One region of the Streptomyces sp. NPDC087901 genome, then DNA from elsewhere that is predicted to be linked to it. Evidence: riboswitches for the same ligand, from Rfam matches in the RefSeq annotation. Region 1 holds a riboswitch; the other holds the start of a gene.
The links. A riboswitch is a leader RNA that binds a small molecule or an ion and turns the genes downstream of it on or off. The one in region 1 is predicted to bind cobalamin.
Positions count from the first base shown of each region.

Region 2: another riboswitch for cobalamin. It lies ahead of ACIOEW_RS26590 (CbtB-domain containing protein); the one in region 1 lies ahead of ACIOEW_RS25075 (ribonucleoside-diphosphate reductase subunit alpha).

Region 1 covers NZ_JBIUUC010000008.1:273,330-278,663, reverse strand. The annotation lists gene ACIOEW_RS25080 (ribonucleotide-diphosphate reductase subunit beta) at 1-772, opposite strand, end outside; gene ACIOEW_RS25075 (ribonucleoside-diphosphate reductase subunit alpha) at 775-3,183, opposite strand; cobalamin riboswitch at 3,322-3,459, opposite strand; gene ACIOEW_RS25070 (GNAT family N-acetyltransferase) at 3,512-4,024, opposite strand; gene mctP (monocarboxylate uptake permease MctP) at 4,142-5,334, opposite strand, start outside.
Region 2 covers NZ_JBIUUC010000009.1:215,328-220,661, forward strand. The annotation lists gene ACIOEW_RS26570 (pirin family protein) at 1-347, opposite strand, end outside; gene ACIOEW_RS26575 (tetratricopeptide repeat protein) at 490-846, shown strand; gene ACIOEW_RS26580 (GNAT family N-acetyltransferase) at 919-1,428, shown strand; gene ACIOEW_RS26585 (CbtA family protein) at 1,565-2,344, opposite strand; gene ACIOEW_RS26590 (CbtB-domain containing protein) at 2,374-2,589, opposite strand; adenosylcobalamin (AdoCbl) riboswitch at 2,635-2,728, opposite strand; gene ACIOEW_RS26595 (histidine phosphatase family protein) at 2,853-3,473, shown strand; gene ACIOEW_RS26600 (glycoside hydrolase family 15 protein) at 3,545-5,334, opposite strand, start outside.

The sequences.
Region 1 (5,334 bases):
CACGGCCGAACTGCAGCTCCGCCTCGACGGCCTCCTTCAGCATGTCGGTGACCTGCTGCTGGAGGGCGTCGTCGAAGAGCTCCGGCTCCTCCTTGCGGACCGTGTCCACGACCTCGAACGCGAAGTTCATGTGCATCGTCTCGTCACGGAACACCCAGTTGGTGCCCGTGGCGAGGCCGTGCAGCAGTCCGCGCGAGCGGAACCAGTACACGTAGGCGAACGCGCCGTAGAAGAACAGTCCCTCGATGCACGCCGCGAAGCAGATCAGGTTCAGCAGGAAGCGACGGCGGTCGGCCTTCGTCTCCAGCCGGTCGATCTTCTCGACCGAGTCCATCCACTTGAAGCAGAACTGCGCCTTCTCGCGGATCGACGGGATCTCCTCGACCGCGTCGAACGCGGCCGCCCGGTCGTCCGGATCGGGCAGATAGGTGTCGAGCAGCGTCAGATAGAACTGGACGTGCACGGCCTCCTCGAAGAGCTGCCGCGACAGGTACAGCCGCGCCTCGGGGGAGTTGATGTGCTTGTACAGGGTCAGCACGAGGTTGTTGGAGACGATCGAGTCACCGGTCGCGAAGAACGCGACCAGCCGGCCGATCATGTGCTGCTCGGCGGGCGACATCTTGGCGAGGTCCGCCACGTCGGAGTGGAGGTCGACCTCCTCCACGTGCCAGGTGTTCTTGATCGCGTCCCGGTAGCGCTCGTAGAAGTCCGGGTAGCGCATCGGCCGCAGGGTCAGTTCGAAGCCCGGGTCGAGAAGGTTCTTGTCACGCATGATTACTGGCACGCCTCGCAGGACTCGGGGTTTTCCAGGGAGCAGGCGATCGCGTCCGCGTCGGGCGCGGCTGCCTGCTCGGGGATCGGGGCGGCGGACGCCGCGCGGGCGATCCGGGTCGCCGGGCGGGAGCGCAGGTAGTACGTCGTCTTCAGCCCCTGCTTCCAGGCGTACGCGTACATCGAGGAGAGCTTGCCGATCGTCGGCGTCTCCAGGAACAGGTTCAGCGACTGGCTCTGGTCGAGGAACGGCGTACGGGCCGCCGCCATGTCGATGAGTCCGCGCTGCGGGATCTCCCACGCCGTGCGGTACAACGCCCGCACCTCCTCGGGGATCCAGGCGAAGCCCTGCACCGAGCCGCTCGCCTCGCGCAGCGCCTCACGGGTCCGCGCGTCCCACACGCCGAGCTTCTTCAGCTCGTCCACCAGATACGCGTTGACCTGGAGGAACTCACCGCTGAGCGTCTCGCGCTTGAAGAGGTTGGAGACCTGCGGCTCGATGCACTCGTACACGCCCGCGATCGAGGCGATCGTCGCCGTCGGCGCGATGGCCAGGAGCAGCGAGTTGCGCATACCGGTCCTCGCGACCCGGGCGCGCAGGGCGTCCCAGCGCTCCGGCCAGTTCAGCTCGGTGTCGTAGTGGTCCGGGTGCAGCACACCGCGGGCGGCACGCGTCTCGGACCAGGCGGGCAGCGGGCCCGAGCGCTCGGCGAGGTCGCAGGACGCCTCGTACGCCGCGAGCATGATCCGCTCGGAGATCTTCGTCGACAGGGCGCGGGCCTCGGGGGAGTCGAACGGCAGCCGCAGCTGGAAGAAGACGTCCTGGAGGCCCATCGCGCCCAGACCCACCGGACGCCAGCGGGCGTTGGACCGGCCGGCCTGCTCGGTCGGGTAGAAGTTGATGTCCACGACCCGGTCGAGGAAGGTCACGGCCGTACGCACGGTGGCGTCCAGGCGCTCCCAGTCGATCGTGCCGTCGGCGACGAACGCGCCGAGGTTGACCGAGCCGAGGTTGCAGACGGCCGTCTCGCCGTCGTCTGTGACTTCGAGGATCTCGGTGCACAGGTTCGAGGAGTGCACGACCCGGCCCGGCTCGGCGGTCTGGTTCGCGGTCCGGTTGGAGGCGTCCTTGAACGTCATCCAGCCCTGGCCGGTCTGGGCGAGGGTCCGCATCATGCGGCCGTAGAGCTCACGGGCCGGCATGGTCTTGCGGGCCAGGCCCTTGGCCTCGGCCGCGCGGTAGGCGGCGTCGAACTCGTCGCCCCACAGGTCGACCAGCTCGGGCACGTCGGCCGGGGAGAACAGCGACCAGGTGCCGTCCGTGTCCACCCGGCGCATGAACTCGTCGGGGATCCAGTGCGCCAGGTTGAGGTTGTGCGTACGCCGCTGGTCCTCGCCCGTGTTGTCGCGCAGCTCCAGGAACTCCTCGATGTCCGCGTGCCACGTCTCCAGGTAGACGGCGGCGGCACCCTTGCGCCGGCCACCCTGGTTGACCGCGGCGACGGAGGCGTCGAGCGTCTTCAGGAACGGGACGATGCCGTTGGAGTGCCCGTTGGTGCCACGGATCAGCGAACCGCGGGCACGGATGCGGGAGTACGAGAGGCCGATGCCGCCCGCGTGCTTGGAGAGGCGCGCCACCTGGTGGTAGCGGTCGTAGATCGAGTCCAGCTCGTCCAGCGGCGAGTCCAGCAGATAGCAGGAGGACATCTGCGGGTGCCGGGTACCGGAGTTGAAGAGGGTGGGGGAGGAGGGCAGGTAGTCCAGCCGGCTCATCAGGCCGTACAGCGCGGCGACCTCGTCCAGGGCGCGCTCGGAGGTGTCCTCGGCGAGCCCGGAGGCGACGCGCAGCATGAAGTGCTGCGGCGTCTCGATGACCTGCCGGGTGAGCGGGTGGCGCAGCAGATAGCGGCTGTGCAGGGTGCGCAGGCCGAAGTAGCCGAAGCGGTCGTCGGCGCCGGCAGTGAGCGACTGACCGACCAGCGCGTCCAGGGCGGCCGCGTGGAGCGTCACGAACTCGGCCGTGCGGTCCGCGATCAGGCCCTCACGGTGCCCGACGGCGACCGATGCGGAGAACGACGTCGCGCCCTGCCCGGCCGCCTCGTCCGCGATGGTGCGGGTGAGGAGACGGGCGGCGAGCCGGGAGTAGGCGGGGTCCTCGGAGATCAGGCCCGCGGCGGCCTCGGTGGCCAGCGAGCGCAGCTCCGCCTCGTCCGACCGGGCGTTGCGGCCGCGCAGTGCGGCGGCGGCGACGCGTCCGGGGTCGGTGTCGGGCAGATCGGCGGTGAGGTCGGTCAGGGTCCGCAGCAGTGCGGTTCCCGGCCCGTCCTTCGCGGGTCCGCCGGACCGGACCGTTTCGGCCTCGGCTGCTTCGGACTCGGCCGCTGAAACCGGATCGGCTGGCGCGATGGTCACGCGGTGCTCTCCCTCGCTCGGCTCGGGGCCTTCGGGGAGCGGGGGCAGCCGGGCGGAGCGGGACCCGGCAGGGCAGCGCTCCGTGCGGCGTCCACCGGCCCATCCACGAGGCCCGGACGTCTGGGCATCCGGATCGGTCGAGCCGGATGCGCTGTCGGCAGGACCTCGGACTAGGGAGTGCACAAAAGCACACCGAACACACCGTTGCGGGACAGTTCCGGATTCGCACCGGATTTCCCTGCGGCGACAGCGAGCACGAGCATACATGTGGGGGCTGCCGGATGCGGCAGCCCCCACATGTTGTGTCGTACGAGATCTTGGTGCGCCCTTACGGCAGGGGCCGGAGGTCCAGACGGTACGTCAGCAGCTTGAGGTCGGCGATGGGATTCCAGTCCCTATCGGGCGTCCGTACGAAGCCGAGGCGCCCGTAGATCCTATGGGCTCCGTGCATGGCCGGCTGCGTCGACAGGACGAGCCCCGTGACCCCCGCGGTGCCCCGTGCGCGGTCGATACAGGCCCGTACGAGGGCCTCGCCGGCCCCGGCGCCACGGGCCTCGCGGGAGACCGCCAGCATCCGGAACTCGGCCTCGTCCGCGGCCGCGATGTCGGCCCACGGGTTGCCCGGCCGGGCGTAGGTGACCCCGCCCAGGACGCGGCCCCGCGCGTCGGCGGCCACCAGCACCTCGGCCTCGGCGGCCCGGCGGGGTACGTCGCGCAGCTGTACCAGATACGGATCGTCGGCGCCGTAGTCCAGGAGCCCGTCGCCGAGATAGGCCTCGGCGGTGATCTCGCCGAGGAGCGTGTGCTCGGCGGGCTCGACCGGCCGGATAGCTATGTCCATGGGCGGAAGTCTGCCGTACGGGCGGGCCGTGGCCGCAAGCGATTTCCGCGGCCCGCGTGAACGGGCCGCCGCACCCCTCCCAGGAGGCGTGCGGCGGCCCGTTCACGTGCGTGGCGGTCAGTGGCCGCCCGGCGCGCCGGCGGTGGCCGGCGGGAGCTCCGTCTTCACGCCCGGGTCGCCCGAGTCCGCGGTGTAGTCGCCCGGGGAGGTCTCGTCGATCCCGGCGGGCGCCTTCACGGCGTTCAGGACGAACGTGAGGACGACGACCACCACGACGTTCAGCACGAAGGCCGTCAGGCCGATGTAGCCGATCTCGCCGAGGCCGGGGATCTCCTTGGAGGACCCGCCGAAGTGCTTCTGGGTCGGACTGGCGACCCCGTACGCGGCGGCCGTTCCGTAGATCATGCCGACCGCCCAGCCCGCGAGGAGCGCCCAGCGGTGGAACCACCGGGTGAACAGCCCGCCGACCAGGGCCGGCATCGTCTGGAGGATCCAGATTCCGCCGAGCAGCTGGAAGTTGATCGCGACCGTCTTGTCCATCGTGAGGACGAAGGCGAGCGCGCCGACCTTCACCAGCAGCGACACCAGCTTGGAGACCTTGGTCTCCTGCGCGGGTGTCGCGTCGGGCTTCAGGAAGTCCTTGTAGATGTTGCGGGTGAACAGGTTCGCCGCGGCGATGGACATGATCGCGGCGGGCACCAGGGCGCCGATGCCGATGGCGGCGAACGCGACTCCCGCGAACCAGTCGGGGAACATGTTCTCGAACAGCTGCGGGATCGCCAGCTGGCCGTTGTCCACCTTGACTCCGGCGGCGATCGCCATGAAGCCGAGCAGCGCGAGCAGGCCGAGCATCAGCGAGTACAGCGGCAGGATCGTCGTGTTGCGGCGGATCACCTCACGGCTGCGGCTGGAGAGCGTCGCCGTGATCGAGTGCGGGTACATGAAGAGCGCCAGTGCCGAGCCCAGGGCCAGGGTGGCGTAACCCCACTGGCCCGCCGCTCCGGGCGCGAGTCCGGCCACCGGTTTGCCGGCCGCCTCGTTCTTCGCCGAGAACGCCTCGCCCGCCTTGGCGAAGATGTCGTCGAAGCCGCCGAGCTTGATCGGGATGTAGATGATCGCCACGACGATGACCAGGTAGATCAGGCCGTCCTTGACGAACGCGATCAGCGCCGGGGCGCGCAGGCCGGAGGAGTACGTGTACGCGGCGAGTACCGCGAACGCGATCAGCAGCGGAAGGTCCTTGATGAACCAGTGGGTGTTCTCGCCACCGCCGACGCCCATCACATCCAGAACCGCCTGGATGCCGACGA
Region 2 (5,334 bases), on a different contig from region 1:
GAGGTCATCAGGCCGAGCTCGCGCGGGCGGATCGTCTCCAGGCTGCCCAGGCTGTCGCGGTGCAGGACCTCACCCTCGTGCAGCCAGCTGACCGTCTGCAGTCCCATATGAGGGTGCGGCGGCACCTGCATCCCGGGTTCGTCGGCGATGTCGTCGGGGCCGTAGTGGTCGACGAAGGCCCAGGCCCCCACCATGCGGCGGCCCAGATTGGGCAGCAGTCTGCGGACCTCGGTGGACTCGCCGAGCTGGACGTGGCGCGGGGTGAGGAGTTCACGTACGGGTTCGGCGACGACGAAGCCCCGCCCTCCACAGACGGAGAGTGCGGCCTGGCGATCGAGATTGCTCATGGCGCTCAACCTATTCCCGTGCGGCTCCGCGCGGGCAGCGCCCACGCCGAATATTTAGTGGAATGTTAAACCACCTATGGGTGTTGTGGCGTGTGGATGCGTACGGGAACGGCCCGGCGGCACCCAGGACCGAGGAGGTCACATGAGCGACACCTACTACGAGTTCGGTACCGCCGCCGAGCGCTGGGACCGTGCGCAGTTCTTCTTCGGGTCGAAGGAGTACACGATCGCGGCCCGGATTCTGGGCGGACTCGTCGAGGAGGTGCCGGAGCAGGTCGCGCCCCGGTTGCTGCTGGCCCGGGCCTACTACCACTCTGCGCGGCTCGTCCGGGCCGAGACGGAGCTGCGCGAGGTGCTGGAGCGCGACCCCGTCGAGCAGTACGCACGGCTGATGCTCGGCCGCACGCTGGAGCGTCAGGGCCGACAGGCCGAGGCGGACACGCAGCTGCGGCTGGCGGCCGCGCTGTCCGGGGACTTCACTCCGGCCGGTGGCGCCTGACCGCCGTACGCACCGGGCCGCACCCGGAAATCCGGGTGCGGCCCGGCGGCACCGCGTGATACTCCACAGGGCATGACCGACCTCGTCACCCCACGCCTGCGCCTCCACCCGATGACCGTTGCCGATGCCGAGCAGGTGGCGGCGGGCCGGCCGGCGGACGGTGCGCGCTGGGCTCCCGGCTACCCCTGGCCCGGGGAGATGGCGGCGGCCACACGCTTCCTCGAGACCTGCGCGGCCACCGGCGACCCCAGTCCGTTCGCGAATTACGGGATACAGCGCCGCGAAGACGGGCTGGTCATCGGCGGAGTCGGCTTTCACGGGGCGCCCGACGAGAAGAGGCACGTCACCATCGGGTACGGACTCGTGGAATCGGCGCGCGGCATGGGGTACGCCTCCGAGGCGCTTCGCGTACTGCTGCGGTTCACCCGCGACCGGGGCGTCGCATGCGTGCACGGGGACACCGATCTCGACAACATCGCCTCCCAGCGCGTCATGACCGCAGTGGGCATGCGCCTCGTGAAGGAGGACGCGTCGCTGAAGCACTACCTCATCGACTGGGACGAACCCGCCGGGCCGGAGTGAGACTCCTCGGTACGCGGCGGAGCCCGCCGGGATCTCCCGGCGGGCTCCGCGCGTGCCGTCGACGCGCTGTACACGTCCTGCCGCACACGTCACGCCGCTCGGGCCCCGGAGTGCGGCCCGGTGGCCGCCCCCGGACTCAGCCTGCGACGGGGGCCGGGCGGTTCGCCTTGCCGTCCTCGGCCGTGACCGCGCGAGGCCCCGGCACCAGCAGCCGTTCGGTGAGGTAGCCGAAGACCAGCCCGAAGGTGGTCCAGAGCGTGACCTGTACCGCGAGTGTGGCCAGCCTGAACTCCCAGAGGAGGGAGGCCGGGAAGTCCTTTCCGACCTCGTTGAACGAGGGCAGGAAGGCGTAGGCGAGCCCGATCACCAGCACATAGCCGGCTGCCGCCGCGATGGTGGCGTTCCAGTTGCCCAGACGCGGAGCGAGCCGCCTGCCGAGGATGACGGCGGCCACGGCCAACAGGATGCTGAGCGCGACCATCAGGAAGAACAACGCGGTGCGCCGGCCGATGGTGTCGGGGTTGCCGACGGCCGGCGGGTTCGCCGGGTACTTCAGGAACGGCACGATGTACACGGTCAGCAGGGCAGCTCCCGCGATCAGCGCAGCCGTCGCCCGGGGGCCGAACCGTCCCAGCCGGCCGAGGGCGTAACAGAAGACGAGCGCGGCGATGCCGCCGACGGCGATACCGAACACGAGCACACCGGTGGCGAGGCCGCCGGTGGCCTGCATGCCCCGGCTGACGAGTTCCTCGCCGCCGCCGTGGTCGTGACTGTGGCTGTGCGCCTCTTCGAGGGCGATGGCCGCGTCAACGCGTGACTCGCCGAGGAAGTACGCCACCGCGAGCGCGAACGCACCCGCGACGAGGCCGGCCAGCATGCCGCGGACCAGCAGAGCTCTGACAGATATGGAGTTCATGAGGGATTCCCCTGGATCAGCCGGATGGATCAGTGGCAGGGGAAACCGAGGAGGTGACGGCCGTCGTGGACCCACTCGTGCACGCCTTCGCCCGAGATGAGCGCGGTGGCGCCCTGCTCGGCCCCGACGAAGTACAGCAGGATCAGCATGACGATGCCGAGGAAGACCGCCCAAGGAGCAATGGCCTTGAGCGAGATGGGGGTGATGGCGGGTGCGACTGTGGCGGGGGCAGCAGTCTGTGCCATGGCAGAACCTCCTGAGGGAACACGCGTCCCGATCGTGGTACCTGAGACGAAGGTGCTGGGTCTGACTTCCCGTACAGGTACGGGTTCACAGTGGCGCGACCGTGCCGGATTCTCACCGGACTTCCGTCACACCCTCGTCGTGTCGTCGCGACCATACCGCCTGGGCGTGACCGCCGCCATGGTGCCCGTGGGTCTGCCTGAAGTCCCCGGATGCCATGGTGTGCTTGGCCACGTGGCCCCAGTTCAGGGAGTTGAGAGCGGGAATGACGGTACGGGTGATGTTGATCTCACCGGGGATGAACGCCGCACTGCGCGAGGCCCGGTTCGCCGGTGACGCACCCCTCGACGACGCCGGACTCGCGCAGGCACGAGCCGCCGCCGCCTCGGTGCCGGCCGCGGACCGGTGGCTGCGGGGGCCGTCCCGGCGCTGCACCGGAACCGCGGAGGCGCTCGGCCTGCGGTCGGCCGCCGAACACGCCTTGCGGGACTGGGAGATGGGCCGCTGGGCCGGTGCACGACTGTCGGAGGTGAGTGCGGGCGAGCCGGATGGGGTGGCGGCCTGGCTGGCGGATCCGTCGGCTGCTCCGCACGGGGGCGAGTCGCTGCTGGAGCTCTGCGCCCGAGTGGGCACATGGCTCGACTCCCTGCACGAAGGTACTGCCGGCCGGGTGCGGGAGATGCCCGAGCCCGGCGCGCACAAGGACGGCCTCGGCCGGGTCCTGGGAGTGGCCGAGCCCGGCGTGGTCCGGGCCGCGGTCGTCCATGCACTGGCCCTCCCGCCGCAGGCGTTCTGGCGGCTGGACGTGGCCCCCCTGACGGTGACGGAGCTCAGCGGCAGGTCGGGGCGGTGGAACCTGCGCTGCGGCCGGCCGCTCGTACCGTAGGCGAGGATCTGACGTCCGCGTCCGGGAGCGGCAGGCACCGCGCGCCAGGCGGCACCCGCCCCGCGGGAGTCCTACCCCGCTCCTCCGTCCCCGCGCGCCGCATTGAGCCTCGCATCCAGGGTGATGGCGGCGTCGATCAGGGCCAGGTGCGTGAACGCCTGCGGGAAGTTGCCCAGTTGACGCCCCGTGAGGGCGATCTCCTCCGAGTACAGGCCCAGATGGTTGGCGTAGGTGAGCATCTTCTCCAGGACCAGCCGGGCCTGGTCGGTGCGTCCGGCCCGGGCCAGGGCGTCGACGTACATGAACGTGCACAGGGAGAAGGTTCCCTCCGAGCCGCGCAGGCCGTCGGGTGAGGCCTCGGGGTTGTAGCGGTAGACAAGGCTGTCGCTCACCAGCTCGTGTTCCATCGCGTCCAGCGTGGTCTTCCACATCGGATCGTCCGGAGTGATGAAGCCGACCGTCGGCATGCGCAGCAGGGACGAGTCGAGCACGTCGTTGCCGTAGTGCTGGACGAAGGCCTGCTTCTTCGGGTCCCAGCCCCGGTTGAGCACCTGCTGGTAGATCGTGTCACGCGCGTCCACCCAGCGGCCGCGGGCCGCGGGGCGGCCGTCGTCGTAGGCGATGCGGACGGCGCGGTCGAAAGCGACCCAGGACATCACGCGGCCGTAGGTGAAGTCCTTCCTGCCGCCACGGGTCTCCCACAGCCCTTCACCGGGCTGGTCCCAGTGATCGACCAGCCAGTCGAGAAGGGTGTGCAGTGCGGTCCAGCCGCGCGTGTCCAGGTGCATTCCGTGCTGGTGCGCGAAGTAGATGCTGTCGAGAGCCTCACCGTAGATGTCCAGCTGCAGCTGGCTCGCCGCTCCGTTGCCGATACGGACCGGGGCGGAGCCCCCATAGCCCTCCCAGTGACCCAAGGTCTCCTCGACGAGGTCGGAGGAGCCGTCGACGCGGTACATGATGTTCAGTGGCCCGGTGCCGCCTTCGTGGCCGGCCTCTTCCTTCACGCGGTCGTGCAGCCAGCTGATGAACGCCCTTGCCTCCTCCCGGAAACCCAGGCCCAGCAATGCGTACACGGAGAACGACGCATCACGGATCCAGGTGAACCGGTAGTCCCAGTTGCGCTCTCCGCCCAGCTGCTCGGGCAGTCCCGCCGTGGGAGCGGCCACCAGGGCGCCGGTGGGCGCGTACGTCATGAGCTTCAGTGTCACGGCCGAACGTTCCACCGCTTCCCGCCACCGCCCCGCATAGGTGGACTGGCCGAGCCAGGAGCGCCAGAACTGGACGGTCTCGTCGAAGAGTTGCTCGAACTCCGCCACGGACACCTCGTGCGGCGGCCCGTCGGGGGACGACTCCAGGACCAGGCCGCGCTGCTGGCCCGCTTGCAGGGTCAGGGTGAAGCGCAGGTCGTTGTCGCCCGAGAGGATGTTCAGCAGCCGCTCGTCCTGCGGCTCGCGGACGGCATGGACCGCGAGGTTCATGTCCTGTGAGGTGAACAGGGCCCCGCGCTCCGTGATGTGCAGCTCGTGCGGTTTACGGCCGTAGTCGAAGCGCGGAGCGATCTCCCCCTCGAACGTCACGGTGCCCCGGACGCAGCGCAGCATGCGGACCAGACGGTGCCTGGCCGTCGCCGCCGTCCCGGTCACCGGCATGAAGTCGACCACCTCACCGGTGCCCGCCTCCGTCATGAAGCGCGTCACCAGGACGGCCGTGTCGGGATGGTAGAGCTGCTTGCTCGTGTAGGCGTCGGCGACCGGCCGGACAGTGAAGTGACCGCCCTTGCCGCGGTCGAGCAGAGCACCGAAGACACTGGGGGAATCGAAGCGCGGACAGCAGAACCAGTCGATCGTCGCGTCAGTGGTCA